One region of the Streptomyces griseoviridis genome, then DNA from elsewhere that is predicted to be linked to it. Evidence: riboswitches for the same ligand, from Rfam matches in the RefSeq annotation. Region 1 holds a riboswitch; each other region holds the start of a gene.

The links. Region 1 has a riboswitch for cyclic di-AMP ahead of DDJ31_RS18605 (M23 family metallopeptidase). Riboswitches for the same ligand answer to the same signal wherever they lie in the genome.
Region 2: another riboswitch for cyclic di-AMP. It lies ahead of DDJ31_RS22570 (transglycosylase SLT domain-containing protein); the one in region 1 lies ahead of DDJ31_RS18605 (M23 family metallopeptidase).
Region 3: another riboswitch for cyclic di-AMP. It lies ahead of DDJ31_RS28235 (M23 family metallopeptidase); the one in region 1 lies ahead of DDJ31_RS18605 (M23 family metallopeptidase).

What each region holds. Positions count from the first base shown of each region.
Region 1 is NZ_CP029078.1:4,386,793-4,389,045, forward strand. Features, by position in the region: gene DDJ31_RS18605 (M23 family metallopeptidase) at 25-1,086, opposite strand; cyclic di-AMP (ydaO/yuaA leader) riboswitch at 1,094-1,251, opposite strand; gene DDJ31_RS18610 (PP2C family protein-serine/threonine phosphatase) at 1,482-2,253, opposite strand, start outside.
Region 2 is NZ_CP029078.1:5,229,939-5,232,191, forward strand. Features, by position in the region: gene DDJ31_RS22565 (HAD family hydrolase) at 20-826, shown strand; gene DDJ31_RS22570 (transglycosylase SLT domain-containing protein) at 838-1,308, opposite strand; cyclic di-AMP (ydaO/yuaA leader) riboswitch at 1,311-1,488, opposite strand; gene DDJ31_RS22575 (CocE/NonD family hydrolase) at 1,762-2,253, opposite strand, start outside.
Region 3 is NZ_CP029078.1:6,516,765-6,519,017, forward strand. Features, by position in the region: gene DDJ31_RS28230 (M16 family metallopeptidase) at 1-677, shown strand, start outside; cyclic di-AMP (ydaO/yuaA leader) riboswitch at 883-1,045, shown strand; gene DDJ31_RS28235 (M23 family metallopeptidase) at 1,058-1,822, shown strand; gene DDJ31_RS28240 (GntR family transcriptional regulator) at 2,012-2,253, shown strand, end outside.

The DNA.
Region 1 (2,253 bases):
CGCAAAGCCCTCGGCCGGGCGGGGTCAGGGGGTGAGGCCCTTGCCGCGCAGCCACGCCGCCGGGTCGATGCCCTCGGCCTGGCCGCCGGGGTGGACCTCCAGGTGGAGGTGGGGTCCGGTGACGTTGCCCGTCGCGCCGACGCGTCCGATGACGTCACCGGTGGCGACCTTCTGGCCGACGCTGACGTTGATCGAGGACTGGTGGCAGAACCACAGCTCGGTGCCGTCGTCGAGGGTCAGGATCGTGCGGTAGCCGTAGGAGCCGGCCCAGCCCGCCTCGGTGACCGTGCCGCTGTGGACGGCCTTGATGAGGGTGCCGGTGGGCGCGGCGAAGTCGAGTCCCGTGTGGTAGCCGGACGACCACATGGAGCCGGCCTGCCCGAAGGTGCCGGTGATCGTGTAGGAGGAGGTCGGCAGCGTGTACTGCTTGGCCAGTGCGGCGAGCCGCTCGGCCTCGGCCTTCTTCGCGGCCTGGGCCTCGGCCTTCTCCTTCGCGGCGGCGGCCTTGGCGGCGGCTTCCTTCTCCGCCTTGGCGGAGGCGTCGGCGATCTGCCGCGCGGCGGCCTCCTGGGCGGTGACCTGGGCCTTGGTGTCGATCTGGACCTGCTGGCTCTCGGCCTGCGCCATGATCCGGTCGCGCAGCAGGTCGCCCGCGTCCCTGGCGCCCTCGGTGGTCTCCTGGGTGGCCACGCCGAGGGAGCTGAGCGCGGTGGCCGAGCCCTCGGACACGGGTTCCGCGTCGGAGTCGTCGCCGAAGACGGCGCCCACGGAGGGCAGGTCGGGTATCGAGATGGAGACCGGCGGCTTGCCGGTGTTGGCGCTGGCCATGCCGCCCGCGCCCATCGCGGCGATGACCCCGACGCCGAGGACCGTGGAGCTGCGGGCGAGTCCGCCGCCGCGCTGCTTGGCGACCCGGTGCCTGCCGCGTACCGGCGGGAGGGCCTCGGCGGTGGGGTTCCACTCCTGCCAGGGGCCCTCGTCGGTGCGGTAGTCGCCGTAGCCGAAGGTGTCGGCGGCGGGCCGGCCGGGAACGGCCTGGTTCACCGGGACCGTCGGCACAGTCGGAGCAGGCCTGTTGGACGCCACGTAGGCGCACTCCTTCCTTCTCGCCTACCGGGTTAGCTGACGGGTTCGGAGCAGGAAGGTCTCCTACGCGCGTATACCTGTCGTGCGGGCACGACGGACAGACGCGTGATTCACCCCAAGGTGGTGGTTCCCCGGTTCCCTCGCGGGATTCGGCGCGTGCGCGCGGAGCCGCCTTGTGACGGCTGGGACGACCGCGCTGCGTTATCGAACGTTAATAGACACGGGGTGGGGATTCCAAGCCGTTCCCCTTGATCATTAACGAATTCGGCCTGGACGTACGGGCCATGAGCACCGAAAGACGGGCGAGTCGACCTCGCCGCCGAAACCCCCTGGATTTTGACCGTGTGTCAGTTGTTATCGGAGGGAGGTCGCCCGCTCACCCCCGGTGACAACGATCAAGGGCGGCGGACGGCGAGCAGCGCCATGTCGTCCGTGGTGCCGCCGCCGGTGTACTGGCGCACCTCCTGGGCGAGGGTGGCGAGCAGGGTGCCCGGGTCGGCGAAGACCCGCCCCGCGAGCCTGGCCTCCGGGTCGAAGAACTCCCCGCGCTCGTCCCGCGCCTCGGACAGCCCGTCGGTGTACAGCAGCAGGATCGCGCCGCTCGGGAACTCGCTCTCCTCGACCCGGTCGGGCCAGGTGCCGAGATCGCCCATGCCGAACGGCAGGGCGTGGTCGTGGGGGGAGAGCGGACGGATTGTGCCGTCCTGGCCGAGCAGCAGCGGCGGCGGATGGCCCCGGGTGACGATCCGGACGACGCCGTCGCCGTGCGGGAGTTCGGCGAGGACGGCGGTGGTGAACCCCTCGGAGGCCTCCAGCCCCTCGCGTCTGATGCCCTCCCGGGCGAACGCCCGCTCCAGCCGCTGCGCCACCGCCTCCAGGGTGGTCTCCTGCTCCGCCGCCTCCCGGAACGCCCCGATCAGGACGGCGACGGCGCCCACCGCGCCCATCCCCTTGCCGCGCACGTCCCCGACGACCAGGCGGACGCCGTGCGGGGTGTCCTGGACGGCGTAGAGGTCGCCGCCGATGGAGGCGTCGGCCTGCGCGGCCTCGTAGCGGGCGGCGATGTCGAATCCGCCGATCCGCTGGGCCGGCTCGGGCAGCACGGCCCGCTGGGCGGCCTCGGCGATCTCGCGCTGGGAGGCGAGCCTGGCGTTGCTGCGGCGCACC
Region 2 (2,253 bases), 840 kb from region 1:
CGGTCCGTATTCTCTGATCATGGCCGCACCCCTCGCATACGCACTCATCGCCACCGACCTGGACGGCACCCTCCTCAGAGGCGACGACACGCTGTCCGACCGGTCCCGCGCCGCGCTCGCCCGGGTGGCGGCCGCCGGCGCCCGGCATCTGGTCGTGACGGGCCGCCCGGCGCCCCGGGTGCGCCCGCTCCTCGACGACCTGCACAGCAGGGGGCTCGCGGTGTGCGGCCAGGGAGCGCAGGTGTACGACGCGGGCGCGGACCGGCTGCTCTGGTCGGTCACCCTGGACCGGGAGCTGGCCGAGACCGCGCTCGGCAAGATCGAGGCGGAGGTCGGCCAGGTGTACGCGGCCGTCGACCAGGACGGGGTGGACGGCCTGACCCTGATCGAGCCCGGCTACCGGATGCCGCACCCGACGCTGCCCGCGGTGCGGGTCGCGCGCCGTGCCGACCTGTGGTCCGCGCCGATCAGCAAGGTGCTGCTGCGCCATCCCGAGCTGTCCGACGACGAGTTGGCGGGGATCGCGCGGTCGGTGGTCGATTCCCTCGCCACGGTGACGATGTCGGGGCCCGGCACCGTCGAACTCCAGCCATCCGGCATCACGAAGGCGACCGGTCTTGCGCTGGCCGCCGACCACCTGGGTCTCGGCCCGGACGAGACGATCGCCTTCGGGGACATGCCGAACGACATTCCGATGTTCGAGTGGGCCGCCCACGGGGTCGCCATGGCCAACGCCCATCCCGAACTGAAGCGGGTGGCCGACGAGGTCACCTCGTCGAACGAGGACGACGGCATCGCCGTCGTCCTCGAACGAATCTTCGACTGAGTGCGGTCGGCCTAGTAGGCGCCGTACACGTTGTCGATCGAGCCGTACCTGGCCGCCGCGTAGTTGCACGCGGCCGTGATGTTGGCGACCGGGTCGTACGGGTCGTAGACGGTCCCGGAGACGTGGTACGCGGCGAAGGTCGGGTCGATCACCTGGAGCAGGCCCTTGGAGGGGATGCCCGCGGCGGCGTTCGAGTCCCAGTTGTTGATGGCGTTGGGGTTGCCGGAGGACTCGCGGATCACGTTGCGGTAGATGCCGTTGTACGTGCCGGGGATGCCCTTCTGGGCCATCACGGACAGCGAGGCGCGGATCCAGCCGTCGAGGTTGTTCGAGTAGCCGAGCGAGGTGGCGGTCGCCGTGGTCGGTTCGGCGGCCGAAGCGCTGGTGGCGCCGATGACCGGGAGGGCGAGCACGGCGGCGCCGGTGCCGAGGACGGCGAGCTTGCGGGCGAGGCGCGAGCGGCGGGGAGCGATGGCGGGCATGGCGGTTTCCTCTCCGTCGCCTGCGAGGTGAGCTGTCGGGTTCGGGCGGGAGCTGCCCGGCCGCGCCGCTGTCAGGCGGTGCGACTTCACCCCTAGCCGTCACGGGCGCTGGCCCGGTCCGGCGACTTACCTGGTTCCCCCGCTCCTGCCGTGCGTGAGTTCGTTCGGTGAATGGGTGTACGGGCGGCGGCAGGATTAGGCGTCCACCCGACAGGCCGGGAACGTATGCGAGAGCACATGTCCGGAACAAGTGCCGGATTCACACATCGGACCGGTTGACCTTGATCAGGGTGGTTTGGGGTGCTTGATCCTTTGCACTCGCCAAGGGTCAACTCCCCTTGGCGCACAAGGAGCGCCGCGCCGCGCGGGACGGAGGTCCGCGCGCGCCGCGGCGTGAGCCAACTCACTGGAATCGCCAAGTATGGCAAATCGGGCAATGACCCCAACTCGCCTTTAACCGGCTGTGCGTGGAATCCGCTTCTCCCAGGTCCGGTGGAAGAGGACCTCGTCGCCCTCCGTGCAGATCACCTCGTCGAAGGTGATGAAGTCGTTACCGTCGGCGGTGATCTCCGAACGGGTGCGGACGGCGGTGTCCCAGCCCAGCTCGGGCCGGTGCAGCCGGATCGACCAGTCGGACCGGGTGCGGGCGGAGAGCGGGTCGGCCTCCTGGACGGTGTACGTCTCCAGCGCGTCCTCGGTGAACTCCAGGCCGTCGGGGTACACGCGCGTGCCGCCGTAGCGCGGGTCGACCTCCAGCCGCCAGGTGCCCGCCGCGACGTCCCGCACGACCAGCCGCTCGGGCCGCGGCTCGTCCAGGGTGGCGGGGAAGTTCACCCCGAGCGGCGGCGCCTGCTCCGGCTCGTCGAAGGAGATCGCGGGCGACGGCGACTCCCGGCGGCGCACCGGGAGTTCGAGGTAGCTGCCCGCCGGGTCGAGGGTGAAGCC
Region 3 (2,253 bases), 2.1 Mb from region 1:
GCGAGCCGAGGCGGATGCCGCCGGTGACCGCGGACGACCGGGGGCGCGTCGTCATCGTCGACCGGCCCGGAGCCGTCCAGACGCAGCTGCTCATCGGGCGTCTGGGCGCCGACCGGCACGACCGGGTGTGGGCACCCCAGGTGGTCGGCACCTACTGCCTCGGCGGCACCCTCACGTCCCGTCTCGACCGCGTCCTGCGCGAGGAGAAGGGCTACACCTACGGAGTGCGGGCGTTCAGCCAGGTGCTGCGGTCGTCGGCGGACGGCACCGGGGTCGCGATGCTCGCCATCAGCGGCTCGGTCGACACGCCGAACACGGGGCCGGCTCTCGACGACCTCTGGAAGGTGCTGCGCGGGGTCGCCGCCGAGGGGCTGACGGACGCCGAGCGGGACGCCGCCGTGCAGTTCCTGGTCGGTGTCGCGCCGCTCAAGTACGAGACCGCGGCGGCCGTCGCGGGCACGCTGGCCGACCAGGTCGAGCAGCATCTGCCCGACGACCACCAGGCCACCCTGTACCGGCAGTTGGCGGCCACCGGCACCGTGGAGGCGACCGCGGCGGTCGTCAACGCGTTCCCGGTCGACCGGCTGGTGACGGTCCTGGTCGGTGACGCCGCCGCGATCGAGGAGTCCGTCGCGGCGCTCGGCATCGGCGAAGTGAGCGTCGTCGCGGCCGAGTAGCGGGCGCGGCGCGCACGCGCGCGCGTGCCGGGGCCCCGGTGACGGAGACGTCATCGGGGCCCTTTCGTGTCCGAATTGGGGGAGAGGCTGCCTGTCTGCCCTGTGGGATGCGCAACAAAAACAGTGATCTGTTTGAGGATCGAAAGTGGGCCCGTCTACGGTCTCCCCGACTGTTCGTCAGCCACCGCGCCGCATCCGCGGCACCGGGCAGTCATCGCCGAGTCCCCGTACGGCGCGAGCCAGGGGAGCCGGGGACCCACCTGTGTCCCTGGGGTGAATCGGACGCCCATGCCCGTCGTGGGGGCCCGTAGGAGACCTTCCTGCTCCGAACCCGTCAGCTAACCCGGTAGGCGAGAGGGAAGGAAAGGAACACCCACCACATGGCGTTCAGTCACGCCGTAGGGAAGCACCGCCGGCCCAGCCGGATGCAGCGCGGCACCGCCCGCGCCGCGGGTGTCGCGGCCCTCGCCACCACCGGAGTGGTCGGCACCCTGGCCGCGCCGGCGATGGCGGCGGAGAACGCGGTCGAGCAGACCGGACTGACCCCCGTCATCTCCCTCGGCGACACCGTGGCCGACCAGATCGACGCCCAGGCCGCCGCGCAGCAGCAGGCCGCCGAGGTGGCCGCCCGCAAGCAGGCCGCCCAGGAGGCCGCGCGCAAGCTGGCCCAGGAGAAGGCCGAGCGGGAGCGGGCCGACCGGCAGCGCGCCGCCCGTGAGGCCGAGCGCAAGCGCCTCAACACCTTCGTGCTGCCGATCAGCGGCTCCTACGTCTCCACGAGCTACCAGGCGGGCAGCTCCCTGTGGTCGTCGGGCAGCCACACCGGTGTCGACTTCCACGCCTCGACCGGCACCTCCGTGCACGCGGTCGGCTCCGGCACCGTCGTCGAGACCGGCTGGGGCGGCGCCTACGGCAACCAGATCGTCCTCAAGATGGCCGACGGCACGTACACGCAGTACGGGCACCTGTCGTCGATCGGCGTCTCGGTGGGCCAGACCGTCACCCCCGGGCAGCAGATCGGCCTCTCGGGCGACACCGGCAACGTCACCGGGGCGCATCTGCACTTCGAGGCCAGGACCACCGCGGAGTACGGCTCCGACCTGGACCCGGTCGCCTACCTCCGGGCACACGACGTGAACATCTGAGGACGCACCGCAGGACCGTGAGAAGCCCCGGCTCGGACGAGCCGGGGTTTTCGTCGTTTCCGGCACCCTGCTGTCCAAAAAATATCCATGGATTCCGGCCCCCCATCGGAAATTCCCGCTCATTGCAATAGAGTCACGGAACACGCGTCAATCGGCGACGTTTCACGGGCATTAAGGCGGAGGTCGGTCATGCGTATTCCGGCGCACTCGGTGTGCACGGCCATCCGGGACGACATCGTCGCCGGTGTCTACGAGCGCGGCGGCCGGCTCACCGAGGAACTGCTCGCCCGCCGCTACGGCGTCTCCCGGGTCCCGGTGCGCGAGGCGCTGCGCACCCTGGAGGCCGAGGGGTTCGTCGTCACCCGCAGGCACGCGGGCGCGTGCGTGGCCGAACCGACCGAGCAGGAGGCCGCCGACCTCCTGGAGATGCG